Regions from separate parts of the Ensifer sp. MJa1 genome, predicted to be linked through region 3. Evidence: riboswitches for the same ligand, from Rfam matches in the RefSeq annotation. Region 3 holds a riboswitch; each other region holds the start of a gene.

Region 1 (4,450 bases), on a different contig from region 3:
CATCGACAGGGCCGTCAGTCTCAGCCGGCGTGTCCTCAAGGCTTTCTCCCTGTGTAACGGCGTTGTTTCGTCGTCTTACAAGAGTGCCGCAGAAGACGCAGCTTGGCGTGAATGACGGGTTCGGCGGCCGCGACTTTTGCGTGAGCCTTACATATCGTTCAACCGATCAGGGGGCAAGCGATTGCCCAAGGGCAGGCTCCAGCATCCGGCTCGCGGTCGGGAGGGAGTGCGAGTCATCCCTCCCGACGTATTGCGCCTTACCTTGTAGCTTCGACCTCAGCGACCGGCATGTAGAGATCTCCACCCTCGCGGTACTTCGCCGCCATCGCTTCCAAGCCTTCCTTCTGTGCTTCCGCACGAATGTCGTGCGAGATCCGCATCGAGCAGAACTTCGGGCCGCACATCGAGCAAAAATGCGCGACCTTGTGGGCTTCTTTCGGCAGGGTCTCGTCGTGGAAGTTTCGGGCGGTCTCCGGATCGAGCGAGAGGTTGAACTGGTCCTCCCAGCGGAACTCGAAACGGGCGCGCGACAGCGCGTCGTCGCGCACCTGGGCTGCCGGATGACCCTTGGCGAGATCCGCGGCGTGGGCAGCGATCTTGTAGGCGATGACGCCGACCTTGACGTCGTTGCGGTCGGGCAGGCCCAGATGCTCCTTCGGCGTGACATAGCAGAGCATGGCGGTGCCGAACCAGCCGATCATGGCAGCACCGATACCCGAGGTGATGTGGTCGTAGCCCGGCGCAATGTCGGTCGTCAGCGGCCCGAGCGTATAGAACGGCGCCTCGCCACAGGTCTTCAGTTGCTTGTCCATGTTCTCCTTGATCTTGTGCATCGGCACGTGGCCGGGGCCTTCGATCATCACCTGGCAGTCTTTTGCCCAGGCGATCTGGGTGAGTTCGCCAAGCGTCTCCAGTTCGGCGAATTGCGCTGCGTCGTTGGCGTCGGCAATCGAGCCAGGGCGCAGGCCGTCGCCGAGCGAGAACGAGACGTCATAGGCGCGGCAGATGGCGCAGATCTCCTCGAAATGCTCGTAGAGGAAACTCTCGCGGTGGTGATGCAGACACCACTTGGCCATGATCGAGCCGCCGCGCGAGACGATGCCGGTGACGCGGTCGACGGTGAGTGGGATGTAGTGGAGCCGCACGCCGGCATGGATGGTGAAATAATCGACGCCCTGCTCGGCCTGCTCGATCAGCGTGTCACGGTAGACCTCCCAGTTGAGGTCTTCGGCAATGCCGTTGACCTTTTCCAGCGCCTGATAGAGCGGCACGGTACCGATCGGAACCGGCGAGTTGCGGATGATCCATTCGCGGATGTTGTGGATGTTGCGGCCGGTCGACAGGTCCATGACCGTGTCGGCGCCCCAGCGGGTCGCCCAGACCATCTTCTCGACCTCCTCGGCCATCGACGAGGTGACGGCGGAGTTGCCGATATTGGCGTTGATTTTCACCAGGAAGTTCCGGCCGATGATCATCGGTTCGGATTCCGGATGGTTGATATTGGCCGGCAGGATCGCCCGGCCGCTGGCGATTTCCTGGCGGACGAACTCGGGGGTGACATGATCAGGGACATGGGCGCCGAAGCTCTCGCCATCGCGGACCTTCGCGCGCGCCGCATCGCGGCCGAGGTTCTCGCGGATCGCCACGAACTCCATCTCCGGCGTGATGATGCCGGCGCGCGCATAGGCAAGCTGGGTCACGGCCTTGCCGGCGGTCGCCTTCAGTGGTGTGTGCTGGAGCGGAAAGGTCGGCGTCAGTCGGTCGCCGGTCGCAAAGCCGTTGTCCTCCGGCCGCACGATCCGTCCCTCGTAAGTCTCGACGTCGCCGCGGGCGAGGATCCAGTTGCGGCGCAGCCTCGGCAGGCCCGCCTCGATGCTGATCTCGGCATCGTCGGCCGTATAGGCGCCGGAGGAATCATAGACCGTGACCGGCGGCTCGCCGGAGGTCGGGTGCAGTGCGATCTCGCGCATCGGCACGCGGATGTCCGGGTGCAGGACACCAGGCTTGTGGATCTTGCGGGAGGCGGGGAGCGGCCCTTGTGTGACCGAGAGGGCTGCAGGTTTGGTGGCAATATTCATGACGAGGCTCCAAGTTGCGGTTGGAGACCCAGTTCTGATGCCGAGAGGATGAAAGACGCGCCGCCGGACGACCGACTAAGCGGAGTCGTGGCTTCGATATCTGCACCGTCCCTACGCCAGTATGAACTGGATCAGGTTCAACGGGTCACTGCGCCACAGCCGGCAAGCCGACCATCCAGCAGTATCTCAGCCCCTTGGCGGGACCCCCCTGGTGAATGCCCAGAAGATAGCCATCGATCGGCCTGCGTCGTCAAGCGTGAATTCGCTCGTCGATCAAGATGCATCCTATGCGGGAATTTTCGGTCTCTCCGGAAAGCCTAGCGGCCGGACTTTTCCGGTGCGCCGCGTTCGGCGTAATCGGCGCGGTTGATGCCGTGACGCTGAAGCTTGTCGTAGAAGGTCTTGCGTGGAATGCCGAGCGCTTCGATCGTTGCCTTGACGTCGCCGCGCTGAGCGCGAAGCACCTCTTTCAGGATCTCCGCTTCGTAGCGCTCCAACCGCTCTGGCAGCGCGTAACCCGGCTGATCGGTTGCCGCAGCGGTCTGGCCCAGCGAGCCTTCGACACCAAGCGCGACCCGCTCGGCAAAGTGCGAGAGTTCACGCACATTGCCGGGCCAGGCATGAGTCATCAGATGTCGTTGCACCGCCGGCGAGACGACCGGCGCGTCGCGCTTGAAGCGCTCGGTCGCGCGGGTCAGGAAGTGCGAAAACAGCAGCGGGATATCGTCGCGACGCTCGCGCAGTGGCGGGATGGACAAGGTGACGACATTCAACCGAAAATAGAGATCCTCGCGGAAGTCTCCGCGTTGGACCGGGTCGCCGAGGTCGATCTTGGCGGCGGCAATGACGCGGATATCGACGGGGCGCACCTGGTTGGTGCCGAGCGGCGTGATCTCGCGAGCTTCCAGAACCCGCAGCATCTTGACCTGGGTGGCCGGCGGCATCGCTTCGATTTCGTCAAGAAACAGCGTGCCGCCGCTTGCATGCTCTATCCGTCCCACGCGCTTTTTCAACGCGCCGGTGAACGCGCCCGCTTCGTGGCCGAAGAGTTCGCTCTCGATCACCGTCTCCGGAAGTGCCCCGCAATTCAGCGCCACGAAGTTGCCGTCGCGGCGACGGCTCCAATTGTGCAGCAGCGTGGCCACCACTTCCTTGCCGCTGCCGGTCTCACCGGCGACGAGCACGTCGACATCGGTATCGGCGATATGTTTGATCGTTTGGCGCAGGCGGTCCATCACCGGCGTCTGGCCGATCAGCGGCAGGCTGTCGCCGGCGGTCTCGGCTGCCCGCTTCAAGGCGCGGTTTTCCATGACGAGCCGGCGCTTTTCGAGCGCGCGGTGCACGCTCTGCACCAGCCTGTCGGCCGCAAAGGGTTTGGGAATGAAGTCGTAGACGCCGTCCTGCAAGGCTTGCACTGCCATCGGGATGTCTCCGTGGCCAGTCACCAGGATCACGGGCAGGTCCTTGTCGAAAGTCGCGACACGGCGAAAAAGTTGCAGCCCGTCAATGCCGGGCATGCGGATATCGCTGACAACGATGCCGTCGAAATCGGCATCAAGCGTCTCAAGCGCCTCGGCGGCGCTCGCATGGGCCGTAACGCTCAAGCCCGCAAGCTCGAGCGTCTGCTTCATCGCCTTGCGCAGATCATTGTCGTCGTCGATGAGATACACGGACGGCTGCATCGTTCAGGCCTTTTTCAGGCGTACCGTGAAGACGGTGCCCTTGTCGCTGGTTTCAACGAAGATCTCACCGCCATAGTCGGCGACGATCTCCTTGGAGATGGCAAGGCCGAGGCCCAGCCCCTCGTCCTTGGAAGTGTTGAAGGGGGTGAAGAGATCTTCGAGGATCTCCGGGCGGATGCCGGGGCCATTGTCTGCGACGACGAGCAAGAGCCTGTCGTCGGGGCCGTGTTCGCAGTGCACGCGGATCTCGGCGTCGGCGCGTTCGCCCAGCGCTTCGAGTGCGTTCTGCAACAGATTGATCAGCACCTGTTCCAGCCGGATGCGGTTGCCGAAGACGCTGAGGCCATTTTCGGGAAGGTCGATGATGATGGCGTCCATTCGGCCGGCAAAGCGGCTGCGCAAAAGCATCAGGGCGCCCTCGATCACTTCGCGCATGGGGGTCGGTTCGGCGACAAAGCGGCCCTTGCGGGCGAAGCCGCGCAATTCGTCGGTGATGGTGCCGACCCGATCGGTCAGCTCGGCGATGCTCACGAGGTTTTCGACCGCCGTTTGCTGCTGGCCGCGGTCAAGGAAGGTGCGGGCATTGTCGGCATAGGCGCGGATCGTGGCGACCGGTTGGTTGATTTCATGGGCGACGCCGGCTGCAACCTGGCCGAGGATCGCCAGCCGGTTCGCCTGGACAAGCTCCTG
Region 2 (4,450 bases), on a different contig from region 3:
TGGATGTCCGCGGCAGAGCCGGAAATCGCCACAGCAAGGGAGATTTCCGCATGAGTGAGAAGCTCCGCGTTCTCGTTATTTCGCACGGTCATCCGACCCACTCTCTCGGTGGCGCTGAGATTGCCTCGCATAGCCAGCACAAGGCCTTAAACGGCCTGCCCGGCATCGAATCGGTCTATCTCGCCCGCGTTGGTAACCCCGTGCCACGGCATGGTGCTTCGGCGCTGATGAGCCTGAGGCTCGCCACGGACGAGGTGCTTTATCACGCCGAGGATTACGACCACTTCTTCCTGTCCAACGGTGACACCGACGCCATTCGCCAGGATCTCTTACGTTTCGTCGGCGACATCAGACCCGATATCGTCCATTTCCACCACATCATCGGCTTCGGGCTCGAAGCGCTTTATGCGGTTCGTGACATGCTGCCGAAGGCGCGTATCGTTGTCACTTTCCACGAATATCTGTCGATCTGCCACAACCACGGGCAGATGGTGAAGCGACCGTCGGGCCAGCTTTGCAACGGCGCTTCGCCGATCAGTTGCCACGGCTGTTTCCCGGATATCCCGGTTTCGCGCTTCGTGCGGCGCGAACAGTTCGTGCGCGGCATGCTCAACCTGGCCGACGCCTTCATAGCCCCGAGCGCCTTTCTTGCCAACCGCTATGTCGATTGGGGGATCGAGGCAGAAAAGATCTTCGTCATCGAAAATGGCATCGTGCTTGGCGACAAGGCGCCAGCGCGTGACCTGCCTGCGCCGACGGCCAGACGCAACCGCTTTGCCTATTTCGGCCAGATGACGCCGTTCAAGGGTGTTCACGTGCTGATCGACGCGGTCTCGCGGGTGCCCGACGAGATCTGGGGCGACGATTCCTCGCTGATGATCTTCGGCGGCAACCTTGAACGCCAACCGAAGGACTATCAGGAACAGGTCGCCAAACTGATCGAGGACGCCGGCCGCCGCGTCCGCTTCTACGGCTCCTATCAGAACCAGGACATGCCACGGCTGATGCGCTCGGCCGACTGGGTGGTGATGCCGTCCGTCTGGTGGGAGAACTCGCCCATCGTCATTCAGGAGGCGCTGCACCACGGCCGACCGATCCTCTGCTCCGATATCGGCGGCATGGCCGAGAAGGTGCGGGACCGCCTGGACGGCTATCATTTCCGCGCCGGCAGCGCCCAGGATCTCGCCGACCGTCTGATCGACGTCCTGAGCACGCCGCGGTCTTGGGACAATCTGCGCGCCACGCTCCGGCGGCCGATGAGCCATACCGAGAGCGCGCGCGAACATGTGGCGCTCTACCGCAAGCTGCTCAATGGAGCGCCGGAAGAGACACGCAGCGCCGCCGTAGCCTGAAGGTTCCGCCGGGCGCGGTGTGATGGCGGCGTCCCCGGCTGAAACCCGCCGGCGCCGTTCGACCATGGCGGTGGCTGCTCCTTTTTTCAATGCAACCTGGAGTTCATTGAAACTCGGAAGCCTGAACCGCGCGCATCCGGGCTGCTTGCTGTCCTAATCTGTTGCCTGGATCGCCCTGCCATCATCGGGCCTCCACCATTGATGGAAGTGGTGGACCGGCCCGCGCCCCTGCCCGACTCGCAAGCCATTAGCAGCGACAAGCGCCTCGTGCAGATAGGCCTTGGCAGCGACGACCGCGTCCGAAAGCGTCTGCCCGCGGGCCAGGCCAGCGGCGATTGCCGCCGAAAGCGTGCACCCGGTCCCATGGTCATTCCTGGTCTCGACCCGCGGCCGCGACAAACGAAGGACCTTTTCGCCGTCGAAGAGAATGTCCACGGCCTCCTGGCCCTTGCCGTGCCCACCCTTCATCAAAACTGCGCCTGCGCCGAGCTTCAAAAGAAGCTCCGCCTGACGCGAAACCTCAACCTCATCTTCGGCAACGGAACGTCCCGTCAACAACGCCGCCTCCGGCAGGTTCGGCGTCAACACCAGCGCCGTTGGCAGCAACTGCTCCTTGAGTGCCGCAATCGCATCCGAACGCATCAGTATATCGCCCGAAGTCGCAACCATGACCGGATCGATGACCGCCGCCTGACGGTAGCGTTTCAGGCCACCGGCGATTGCCGCAATTGTCTCCTGCCGCGAGACCATGCCGATCTTCACCGCACGAACGGCGAGGTCTGAAAACACCGCATCGATCTGCGCGGAAACGACAGCTGGGGAAACATCTTCGACGGCGGTAACGCCGCGGGTGTTTTGCGCCGTGATCGCCGTGATCACGCTGGCACCGTAGACGCCGAGTGCCGAAAACGTCTTCAGGTCTGCCTGGACACCCGCACCACCACCGGAATCCGAGCCCGCGATCGTGACGGCGATAGCAGTCATGCCCGGCTCCACTGAAATGTAGAAGCAGCTCTGATGATGGCGAACGCGCGGGCCAGTGACCAACTCAAGCACGTACAAACTGAGGTGGGTCGTCGATGCAGTATGGAGGAATCCGACAGATCGAGCCCCTGGGCCGGTCGCCTCGCCCCCCAGAGTTCTTCGTCGCTACATTCTAAACTGCATACTGGCACCAGTGATCTCCCGAAACCAAAATCACGGAGATCCAGACGAACGGCGGAGGCGCGGGAGTGCCAGAGAGGCCCTTGCCGTTCCTACGCCGGTATGATCCGGATCAGGTTCAAGGGTCTGGCTCACCGCCATCTCAGCACAGTCAATGTGCGCCCCTCGGCAGGAGGGATGCTAGGGCAGCGTAGGGGGGGGTGTCAAACCCGAACCACTGTGACAAATAGCTCAGAAGATGATTTGCTGAGTGGAGTATCCATCCGAGCAGGGCCGCAGGATTTTGGGTGCCGCGCGTGGTAACGTCGGTTCATGGAGATCGATGAGGACAAGATCGACGATGCGGTTTTGGCGCTGCTATGGCTGACGCTGCATAACGAACGCTGTGCCTGGAAGGGCTTCGACTGGGCAACGACGGATCGGCTTCACAAGAAGGGCTTGATCGGCGACCCAGTCAACAAGTCGAAGTCATTGATCCTGACCGATGAAGGCTTGGCGCGTTCGCAAGCATTGTTCCGGGAGCTGTTTACGCGGCCGCCGCAATAGCCGTCCCTTTGTGTGTCTTCCATTGCCACGGCAGCAGTTCGTGCAGGCGGGAGACGGGAAGATCGGCGATGCGGCTAAACACATCGGCGAGCCACGCCTTTGGGTCGACGTCGTTGAGACATGGGATAATCGCGGCGCGATCTCCTCAGGCCATTTTCTCTGTTGATACTGGTAGGGGTGGTTGCCCCCGATAAGATGGGAATACGGGCTCCCGATTGGCACCGGGCCCAAACATCATTCGTTGGAGGCAACCATGAACCAGTATATCGGGCTCGACATTTCCTTGAAAGACACCGCGATCTCAATCCGGCAAGACGGCAAACGCATCTGGCGCGGCAAGTGTCCTTCGGACCCCAGGCTTCTGGCAGATATGATCCGCAAGCATGCGCCGCATGCCAGACGCGTCGTCTTCGAGACGGGGCCGTTGTCGACGTGGTTCTATCACGCCCTGACGGCTGAGGAGATGCCGGCGATCTGCATCGAGGCCCGGCATGCGCAGAAGGTTTTGAACGAGACGCTCAACAAGACCGATGCCAATGATGCGGACGGGTTGGCGCAACTGGCGGAAGCCGGCTTCTACAAGACCGTCCGGGTAAAAGCGTTCGACAGCATGCTGACGCGCACGCTGGTCGGGGCGCGCAATCAGCTCCTGAGCATTTCGATCCAGATCAGCAACCAGATTCGCGGCCTGATGAAGACGTTCGGCCTCATCGTCCCCAAGGGAACAGGCCGCGTGTTCGACGGCCACGTGAAGGCACTGCTGGATGGCAATGACGACCTGGCACGGATCATATTGCCCCTGCTCGATGCCTGGCGCGACATACGCAAACGCGCCGCCGAGCTTGACCGCCAGTTGCTCGCGATGGCGCGGCAGAGCCAGGCTGTGAAACGTCTGATGACGATTCCGGGTATCGGCGCCATCACAGCCGTCTCCTATGTCGCGGCGATTGAAGACCCGGGCCACTTCAGAACATCGCGCTCGGTAGGCGCTTGGCTCGGACTGACGACGCGACGTTATCAGTCAGGCGAGGTCGATTATGACGGCCATATCTCGAGCAGGGGCGACAACCATTTGCGGGCACTGCTTTACGAAGCGGCAACGGTTCTGCTGACGAGAACCAGCGTCAGGACCGAGTGCCGTCTCAAGTTGTGGGGGCTGAAGCTGCGTGAACGGTTGGGGTTCAAGCGCGCCGCGGTGGCGGTCGCCCGCAAGCTCGCGGTCATCATGCACAGCATGCTCAAGACAGAAGAAGTGTTCAACGCATCGGCTGGCGCAACCGCATAAGCGAAGTATCAGCCTCCTTCCCTCAGCGCGTCAACCCGACTTGAGGCGTTGAGCGTCCATGCTGCGGACGTGGGGCGGACCATTCCGTTAATTGCCGTTGCAG
Region 3 (4,450 bases):
TGTGTCAGCCCTGGTCTTGCTGTATCTGATTTCAGCGCCACCTGCCTAGTTTGTCCCAGTAGAAATAGTTGCCCCGTGGTATCACGGCAACGGATGCGCGAATATTCGCGCCTGCCGGATGTTTCGCGCGTCGCATGGCGTCGCGGTCAAATTGTGGCAAATGGCTGAAGGCGCCGAGAATCCCGGTCCTTGCCATCATTCGTTGCCAAGAAAGCGGTCGATCGCCGCATTGTCCCGCCGCTCAAGAAAGCGGTCGAGCGTGTCATGGGCGATAATACGCCCCCGGTCGAGAAAAAGCACGCGATCGGCCAGTGCCTTCACATCTTCGGGATGGTGCGTGATCATCAGGATCGTGTTGCCTTCTTCCGCGTGAAGCTCGCCAAGCAGCGCGCGCATGCCAGCGCGCATGCCCGGGTCCAGTGCGGCAAAAGGCTCGTCCAGAAGCAGAACGGGGCGATGTCGTACCAGCGCCCGGGCAAGCGCGACACGCTGGCGCTCGCCGCCGGAGAGCGTCGGCGGCAACCGCTGCTCGAAGCCTTCTAGACCGACACGGCTGAGCGCGTGGGCAATCTTTTCCCGGTCGGCCGGCGTCAGGCGCAGGGCCGGGCTGATGCCGAGGCCGACATTGGTCGCGACATCGAGATGGGCGAAGAGGTTGTTCTCCTGGAAGATCATAGAGACGGGTCGCTCCGACGGCGCCAGCGTCGTCACGTTCCGGCCGAGGATACGGACCTCGCCGCGGTCGGGGTCTTCTAAGCCGGCCACTAGGTGGAAGAGCGTCGATTTCCCGGATCCCGAGGCGCCGGCGACGGCGACGATGCCGCCCGTGGCGATGGTGCAATCGAATTGCAGCGTCGTCGTCTCGAAGCGGATCTCGACGTCACGGAGTTCTATGGCTGCGGCAGGATGGGTCATGCTTTGCGTCCTTCGGGCCGGCGGCCGTCTTCCGCCGTGCCGAGAATCGTGAAGATCAGGCACAGAAGCCCGAGAAACAGGGCAAGACCGGCGGCATCAGCGGTCCGGTAGCTGCCCATGCGGCTATAGAGCAGCCAGGGCAGGGTGACCATGTCCTGCGAGCCGAAGAGCGCCACGGCGCCAAGATCGCCGAGCGACAGGGCCATGGCGAAGGAAAGCGCCATCAGCAATGGCCGGCGAAGGGCGGGAAAGTCGATCCATCGCAGGCGATGGAAACCGCGGATGCCGAGACTTGCCGTCAAGCGCCCGGAGCGCGCCGCATGGGTCGCCATGGCCGGCGCCAGAATGCGATGGACGAAAGGAAGCGCCATCAGCGCGTTGATCGCCACGACGATGACGGGTGCAAAGCGCGCGACGTCGCCGAAGGGGCGAAGCAAGAGGAACCAGCCGGCGCCGAGCACCACCGGAGGCACCAGCAGGATGAGCGAGGTACTGGCACCAATGGCGCCGGCAAAGCCGCGGGCAAACGGCCCGGCGTGACGTGACGCGACCATGGTTGAAGCTGTGCGGATCATCACCGCTGCCATGGCCACGGAAGTCAGGGCCGAGCCGAGCGCGATCGCGGCACTCGTCGCCAGGGCACGGTGGACATGTTGATCGCGGGCGAGCTTGAGCAGGTCGGCCTGAAGGCCGGAGGCGATGACGGCGATCAGCGGCGCGGCGAGGAACAGCAGTGCCAGGGCGATCCACACCCCGTCGTTGAGGCGTGACAGCGATGTCACGCCATCGAAGCGGCGGACGGTGCGGCCGCCGGTCATGCCCTGCTGCGGTTCCGTCGCCAGATGGCTAAGGATGAGCAGCAGCAGCCCGGTGATGGCGATCTGCAGACCAGAAAGGGCGATGGCGCGCGGCGGGTCGAAATCGAAGCGGAGCGCCTGGTAGATCGCCACTTCGATCGTGCTTGCCGCAGGCCCGCCGCCAAGCGTCAGTACCAGGGTGAAGCTGGTGGCACAGAGCATGAACACGAGGCCGGCCGCACCCGGCAACAGGCCGCGAAGCACGGGCCACTCGATGAAGCGGAAAAGCGCGTGGGAGGGCATGCCGAGATTGGCGGCTGAGCGCCAGTATTCTGCGGGAATGCGCTCAAGCCCGGCTAGGAAAAGGCGGGCCGCAAGCGGCATGTTGAAGAAAACATGGGCGATGAGGATGCCGAACAGGCCGTAGATGCTGACCGGTTGCTCCAGTCCGATGAGGCGCAGGCCGGAATTCAACAGCCCCTGGCGGCCCCAGATCTCGATCAGCCCGAGCGCGCCGACGAGGACGGGCAGGCCGAGCGGCAACGCCATCAGCCGCAACAGCCAGATGCGCCCGAAAAACTGTGGCCGCCGTGCGAGCGCCCGCGCCACGGGTATCGCGAAGAGCACGGATAGCAGAGTGGAAAGGCTTGCCTGCAGGAGCGTGAAGCGGGTGACGCGCCAGATATAGGCGTCGAACAGGGTGCTCTCGTTCGCGCCGCCGGTCTCTGCGAGCAAGGCTGCGATCGCCAGGCTGACGAAGAGCAGGAAGGCGCCGAGGCAAAGCGCCCCGGCGACGACAGTCATGCGGTTTTCGCGAAGCGCGAACAAGCCGGCCTCAGTTCTTGCTCATCGCGGCAAGCCATTCGTCGATCCAGGCCTTGCGGTTCTTCGCGACCTCTTCCGATGGCAAAAGGAAGGTCTTTTCCGGATTGACCAGCTTGCTGAAGGCGTCCGGCAGCGGTTCGCTGGTGGCGCCGACCGGCATCATCCAGTTGGTGGTCGGGATGATCGACTGGAACTCAGGGCCGGTCATGAAGGCGAGAAACTGCTTTGCCAGTTCCGGCTCCTTGGCATTCTTGGTCATGCCGGCGACTTCGATCTGGATGTAGTGCCCCTCGGAGAAAGCCGCCGCCTGATAGCGCTCGGTGCTTTCCGCGACCATGTGGTAGGCCGGCGAGGTGGTGTAGGAGAGCACCATCGGCGCTTCGCCCTTGGTGAAGAGGCCGTAGGCTTCCGACCAGCCTGGCGTGACCGTCAGGACGCGATCCTTAAGCTTCGCCCAGGCGGCACCTGCCTCGTCGCCATAGACGGCCTTGACCCAGAGCAGCAGCCCGAGGCCCGGCGTCGAGGTGCGTGGATCCTCGATGACGATCTTCTGCGATGCGTCGCCTTCGACCAATTCCTTGAGGCTCTTCGGCGGCGCCTTCAGCGTTTCGGTGTCATAGACGACAGCGAAGTGGCCGTAGTCATAGGGCAGGAACGTATCGTCGGCGAAGCCGCCCGGGACCTTCAGGTCCTTGGTGGCGACACCGTGCGGCGCGAAGAACCCGGTGGCCTTGGCTTCAGCGACGAGATTGGTGTCGAGGCCGAGCACGATGTCGGCTTTTGAAGCCTCGCCTTCGAGCTTCAGGCGCGTCAAGAGTTCGACGCCATCGGCGACGCCAACATAGTTGACCTTGCATTCGCAGGTCCTTTCGAAGGCCTCGGCGACCTTGGCGCCGGGGCCCCATTCGGTGATGAAGCTCTCGTAGGTGTAGACGGTCAGCGTCTTGTCGGCCGCGGCAGCGGTACCGGCTGTTACAAGACCAGCCGTTGCTACCAGCGCTAGCCGGCTAAACATTTTCAGTGAAAACTTGGACATGGAAAGCACCTCTCTCCCAAAGTTCGTTGTTGCACGGGAAAAGGGCGTATCGGTGCGATCGCGTCTAATCCCTCCGCCGGTATGAGCCGGATCAGGTTCCGCGGGTTGGCGTTTCGACGCCTCTCAGCCTCCGGCCGCCATGCGGTCGGGAGGCACCCCGTTAGAGCGGCAAGAGATTTACCGCCACGGCGGTTTGATGGCAAGTCGAGATTGTGGCCGTGATGCTTGCCAAGCGACGTCACGTCATGCGTTTGCGCATGATGGCATCTGCGCTATGACAGCGTGCAAAGACCCTGCGGAGGACCGTCATGCCCGATATGCTTGTTCGACTCTATGCCCTGCCGTCGCAATCCCGGTCGCGGCTTGGCCCAGGCATCAGCATTCGCCGCGCGATGGCGCCGGAGCGCCGCCTGGTCGTTTCCTGGATCGAAAAGACGTTTGGCGCCGGTTGGGCGAGCGAGGCGGAAGGCGCTTTCTCCTCGACCCCCACGCGCATTCACATCGCTGTTTTCGAAGGCCGGGTCGTCGGCTTTGCCTGCCATGACGTGACGGCGCTCGGCTTCTTCGGTCCGACGGGGGTCGATGAAAGCATGCGCGGGCAGGGGATTGGCGAAGTGCTGCTGCTGGAAAGCCTGACGGCGATGCGGGATGCCGGTTACGGTTATGCGGTCATCGGTGGCGTCGGCCCGGCAAAATTCTACGAACGCGTGGCCGGCGCGATCGAAATTCCGGACTCTACCCCCGGTGTCTATGCGGGCATGCTGTCTTCCGAGGTTGTGGCCGAGAGCGATTGATATCCGGCTGCAAAACGAGGGTAGCGCTGTGCGTTTCTTCGTTTTCCTTCTGCCCTCCTTTGCGCTATGGGCTTTGCCATGGC
Region 4 (4,450 bases), on a different contig from region 3:
CCAAGATCCGACAGTTGCTGGACAAATGGCTTGATGACTACGATCCCGACGCGCGTCACCTGATGTTTGGCACCGATTGGTCGATGATGGCGCTCGAAAAGGACTACAACGCCTATGTTTCGAGGATCGCAGGCGAACTGACCCTTGCCAATGTCAGTGACGAGCACCAGCAGAACATCTTCTGGCGCAACGCCTCCCGCTTCCTTGGCCTTGACCGGCCAGGCCCGGCACGTGACCGGCTTACCGCCTATTGCAACCGGCGCGGCCTGGATTCCACCTGGCTCGGTGATCTGGCGATCGCCTGAAGGCAGGAGGGTCCGAACCACACCGCCATCTGGCAAGCGCATGCCGGATGGGGCGGTGTGGTGCTGTTATCGCCAGGGCGCGGTGCGGGCGATCCACGCCAGGGTCCGTCCCTCCGGATCGGCATTCAGCGTGATATCGGTGACGACGGCGGCGCTGTCAGCCCCATGATCGAAGACCCCGTCGATCCGTTCGATGTTGAGGCCGCCGATGGCGACGAGCGGCAGCGGCCGAACACGCGCCCGCCAGGCGGAAATGCGTGCCAGCCCCTGCGGCGCCCACTTCATCTGCTTGAGGATCGTCGGGTAGATCGGCCCAAGCGCGACATAGTCGGGTTTGGCGTCAAGGGCTGCCTGCAATTCCACCTCGTCATGGGTGCTGAGGCCGAGCCTTAGGCCGGCGGCACGGATCGCGCCGAGATCGGCATCGGCAAGATCTTCCTGCCCGAGATGGACAAAGTCGCAGCCTTCCTCGATCGCAAGCCGCCAGTAGTCGTTGACGATCAACTGGCAGCCATGGTCGGTGCAAACCGCCTTGGCCCTGCGGATCTCGTTGCGAAGGTCGGTCTCCGGAAGATCCTTGATGCGAAGCTGCACGAGCCTGACGCCAAGCGGCACCAGCCGCTCGATCCATTCGGCACTGTCGACGATGAGGTAGAAGGGATCGAACTTCATGCAAACACAGCCTTTCCGATGACGGGGGTGGAGGGAACGGCAAAATCGCGCGGTTCGAGCATGCCTGCCTCGAAAGCCTCGCGCCCGGCATCGACCGCTCGGGCGAAGGCAGAGGCCATCAGCGCCGGTTTCGCAGCGCCGGCGACAGCGGTGTTGAGCAACACCGCATCGAAGCCGAGTTCCATCACTGTGGTTGCATGCGACGGCCGGCCGATGCCGGCGTCGACGATCAGCGGCATATCGGGAAAATGCGCCCGCATCGCCCGGAGCGCCGCAATGTTCTGCGGCCCCATGGCGCTGCCGATCGGCGCGCACCAGGGCATCAGCACCTTGCAGCCGGCCTCGACGAGGCGTTCGGCGACCACCAGATCGTCGGTCGTGTAGGGGAAGACCTCGAAGCCTTCGGCGCACAGGATGCCGGCCGCTTCGACCAGTCCGAAGACGTCGGGCTGCAGCGTGTCGTGATGGCCGATCACCTCAAGCTTGATCCAGTTGGTGGCGAAGACCTCGCGCGCCATCCTGGCCGTCAACACTGCCTCCGACACCGAGTGGCAGCCCGCGGTATTCGGCAGTACGCGAACGCCAAGCGACCGGATCAGTTCGAAAAACGCGCCACCCTGACGCCCGCCGGCGGTTTCGCGGCGCAAGGAAACGGTGACGATCTCGGTGCCCGACGACCGCACCGCATCTTCGAGCACGGCGGGCGAGGGGTAGCGGGCGGTGCCCAAGAGCAGGCGGGAGCGCAGGTCCTGTCCATAAAGCGTCAGCATGTCTCAGCCTCCTTTCATCGGCGAGAGAATTTCGATCCGGTCGCGGTCGTTGAGTGTGTGAGCCGTCCGGTCTGCGCGGTGCACCAGCTCGCCGTTGACGGCGGTGGCAAGCCAGTCCCCCTCGAAGTCGAGTTCGCTCAGGAGGTCGGCGAGGGTCGTGACCGCGAGGTCGTGATCCTCGCCGTTGACGGTCAATTTCATGCGGCGTTTCCCTTCAGGTTCCGGGTAAGGGCAAGCTCCGCCGCTTCCTTGGCGAGGGCCGGTGAAAGCAGAAAGCCGTGGCGGTAAAGCCCGTTGATCGTGATCGTGTTTCCGGCGCGCATGAGCTGCGGCAGGTTGTCGGCAAAGGCCGGCCGGATGCCGGTGCCGGTTTCCATGAGGCGGGCCTCGCCGAAGGCCGGATGCAGCGCATAGGCGGCGTTCAGAAGTTCCATCAGCGACCGGGCGGTGATAGGCCCGTCGACGTCGGTCTCGATCATCGTTGCGCCGCACATGAACAGGCCGTTGCCGCGCGGCACGATGTAGAGCGGAATGCGCGGGTGGATGAGCCGCACCGGCCGCGACAGCACGACTTCTGCGGTCTCAAGGGTGAGCATTTCGCCGCGTACCCCGCGCAGGCCGTCGAGATCGCCGATCCTTGCGGCACCGGTACAGTCGGCGATGAGGTCGCTCTCGCCTTCGCCGTCCGATCCGTCGACGAACGCCACGCCGCGTTCGACCAGCTCTTGCCGCAACAGGAAGAGCGCCCGGCGTGGATCGAGGTGGGCTTCGCCGGGGAAAAACAGCGCCTGCTGGAAACGTCCGGCAAGCGCCGGCTCCAGTCTCTCGATCGCCTTTGCGTCGAGCCATTCGAAGCCGGAGGTCCGAGAAGCGAAGCGCTTGAGTTCGCCGGTATCGCGCGGCGGGGCAACGACCAGCGTGCCGTTGCGCGACACTTCGCCCGGAACAACCCGGTCCCACCAGTCGATGGCGCCAATACCGCGGGTCAGCACCACCTCTTCGGCGCTTTCGCGCTCGCACCAGGGCGCCAGCATGCCGCCGGCAAACCAGGAGGCGGCCGCCGTGAAACCCGGCTGGCGCTCGGCAACCGTGACCTCGGCGCCGCGAGTGCTGAACTCGTGCGCCAAGGTCAGGCCGGCGACGCCAGCGCCTTTGACGAGAATGCGCGTGGTCATCGTTGAATGACGCGATGAATGGTCCTGCACCTTGCGGCAGGGCGGAGGAGGGTGGCGATCGTCATGGCGTGCTCCAATCTGTCGTCGGAGACCCATTTCACGATGGCGGGGAGGAAGGACGCGTTGCCGAGAGTGCGCGCGGAGGCGATTGCTCAGGCAGCGATGTCTGCACCGTCCCTACGCCAGTATGAACTGGATCAGGTTCAACGGGTCACTGCGCCGCGAAAACCGCCTGGCAGAATCTCAGCCCCTTGCCGGGACACCCCTGGTGAATGCTGCAAACTGACTGGCATGGGCGGATCTTGTCAAGGCCCGATCTCCAGGGTTCGGGGCAATCCGCGTGATGCGTTGGGAAATTATCTATAAAATTATTTGGGTGGTGCGGTATCCAGTCGCGATCCCGTTGGCGACCGGTGAGAAAGGATCCGGCGGTCGCATCTAGATTTGGCGAAACCCGTATAAGCATCTGTATAAAAAGAAATATTTCTCTCGTCTGTGACGTCGCGTCAGCCGTGGTCCGGCGTCATCCTGCTTCCTGTTATTTCGTCTTTACGGCTGAACGGCGAAGTTTGCTCATCCGGCGAGAATACAATCTTAGGAGGAAGTTGACCCCATATGCGTCTTTTGAATGCTTGCCTTCTTCGTTTCGGAATAAAATTATAGATAATATTGAAATCTATCTATTTCATGATTGCAATCCAGGAGGACATGCCGAAAATGTTGGACGCAGCCCCATCGACCGACACCGACCCGACCTCAATGAGCCTCGACGAAATCCGCTGGAATCAGGTGGATGCGAAAAAAATCTATAATCTGCCCTTCAATGATCTCCTGTTTCGGGCGCAGACGGTGCATCGGGAGAGCTTTGATCCGAACGCCATCCAGATGAGCCGGCTGCTTTCGATCAAGACCGGCGGCTGCGCCGAGGATTGCGGCTATTGCAGCCAGTCTGCGCATTATCCGACCGGGCTCAAGGCCTCGAAATTGATGGAGGTCCAGAGAGTTCTGGCCGAGGCGCAGAAGGCCAGGGACGGTGGCGCCACGCGCTATTGCATGGGAGCGGCCTGGCGCAGCCCGAAGGAGCGCGACATGGAGGCAATTGTCGCCATGGTCGCAGGCGTCAAGGCGCTCGGCATGGAGACCTGCATGACGCTCGGCATGCTGACGCCGCAGCAATCCGATCGGTTGGCGCAAGCCGGGCTCGACTACTACAACCATAATGTCGATACGTCCGAACGGTTCTACAGCGAGATCATCACCACCCGAAGCTTTGCCGATCGGCTTGAAACGCTGGCCAACGTCCGCGACGCCGGCATCAAGGTTTGCGCCGGCGGTATTCTCGGCATGGGGGAGACGGTTGACGATCGCATCTCGATGCTGGTGACGCTCGCCAACTTGGCCGTGCCGCCCGAAAGCGTACCGATCAACATGCTGATCCCGATCCCAGGCTCGAAGCTCGCCGATGCGGCGCCGGTCGACCCGATCGACTTCGTCCGCACCATCGCGCTCGCCCGCATCCTGATGCCCA

What was found. A riboswitch is a leader RNA that binds a small molecule or an ion and turns the genes downstream of it on or off. The one in region 3 is predicted to bind thiamine pyrophosphate.
Region 1: it holds a riboswitch for thiamine pyrophosphate, as region 3 does, so the genes downstream of both, thiC (phosphomethylpyrimidine synthase ThiC) here and thiB (thiamine ABC transporter substrate binding subunit) in region 3, are expected to answer to the same signal.
Region 2: it holds a riboswitch for thiamine pyrophosphate, as region 3 does, so the genes downstream of both, thiD (bifunctional hydroxymethylpyrimidine kinase/phosphomethylpyrimidine kinase) here and thiB (thiamine ABC transporter substrate binding subunit) in region 3, are expected to answer to the same signal.
Region 4: it holds a riboswitch for thiamine pyrophosphate, as region 3 does, so the genes downstream of both, thiO (glycine oxidase ThiO) here and thiB (thiamine ABC transporter substrate binding subunit) in region 3, are expected to answer to the same signal.

Annotation. Positions count from the first base shown of each region.
Region 1 is NZ_JAKUMO010000002.1:405,709-410,158, forward strand. It holds gene MKZ91_RS04605 (hypothetical protein) at 1-39, opposite strand, end outside; gene thiC (phosphomethylpyrimidine synthase ThiC) at 258-2,078, opposite strand; TPP riboswitch at 2,169-2,298, opposite strand; gene MKZ91_RS04615 (sigma-54-dependent transcriptional regulator) at 2,396-3,760, opposite strand; gene MKZ91_RS04620 (sensor histidine kinase) at 3,764-4,450, opposite strand, start outside.
Region 2 is NZ_JAKUMO010000022.1:4,222-8,671, reverse strand. It holds gene MKZ91_RS24640 (hypothetical protein) at 1-54, shown strand, start outside; gene MKZ91_RS24635 (glycosyltransferase family 4 protein) at 51-1,352, shown strand; gene thiD (bifunctional hydroxymethylpyrimidine kinase/phosphomethylpyrimidine kinase) at 1,506-2,336, opposite strand; TPP riboswitch at 2,589-2,692, opposite strand; gene MKZ91_RS24625 (DUF6429 family protein) at 2,829-3,062, shown strand; partial or broken gene MKZ91_RS24620 (transposase domain-containing protein) at 3,043-3,204, opposite strand; gene MKZ91_RS24615 (IS110 family transposase) at 3,316-4,347, shown strand.
Region 3 is NZ_JAKUMO010000008.1:77,477-81,926, reverse strand. It holds gene thiQ (thiamine ABC transporter ATP-binding protein) at 196-915, opposite strand; gene thiP (thiamine/thiamine pyrophosphate ABC transporter permease ThiP) at 912-2,516, opposite strand; gene thiB (thiamine ABC transporter substrate binding subunit) at 2,548-3,552, opposite strand; TPP riboswitch at 3,625-3,743, opposite strand; gene MKZ91_RS13210 (GNAT family N-acetyltransferase) at 3,882-4,367, shown strand; gene MKZ91_RS13205 (thiamine diphosphokinase) at 4,446-4,450, shown strand, end outside.
Region 4 is NZ_JAKUMO010000002.1:283,738-288,187, forward strand. It holds gene MKZ91_RS04030 (amidohydrolase family protein) at 1-305, shown strand, start outside; gene MKZ91_RS04035 (thiamine phosphate synthase) at 372-977, opposite strand; gene MKZ91_RS04040 (thiazole synthase) at 974-1,747, opposite strand; gene thiS (sulfur carrier protein ThiS) at 1,751-1,948, opposite strand; gene thiO (glycine oxidase ThiO) at 1,945-2,922, opposite strand; TPP riboswitch at 3,079-3,199, opposite strand; gene bioB (biotin synthase BioB) at 3,682-4,450, shown strand, end outside.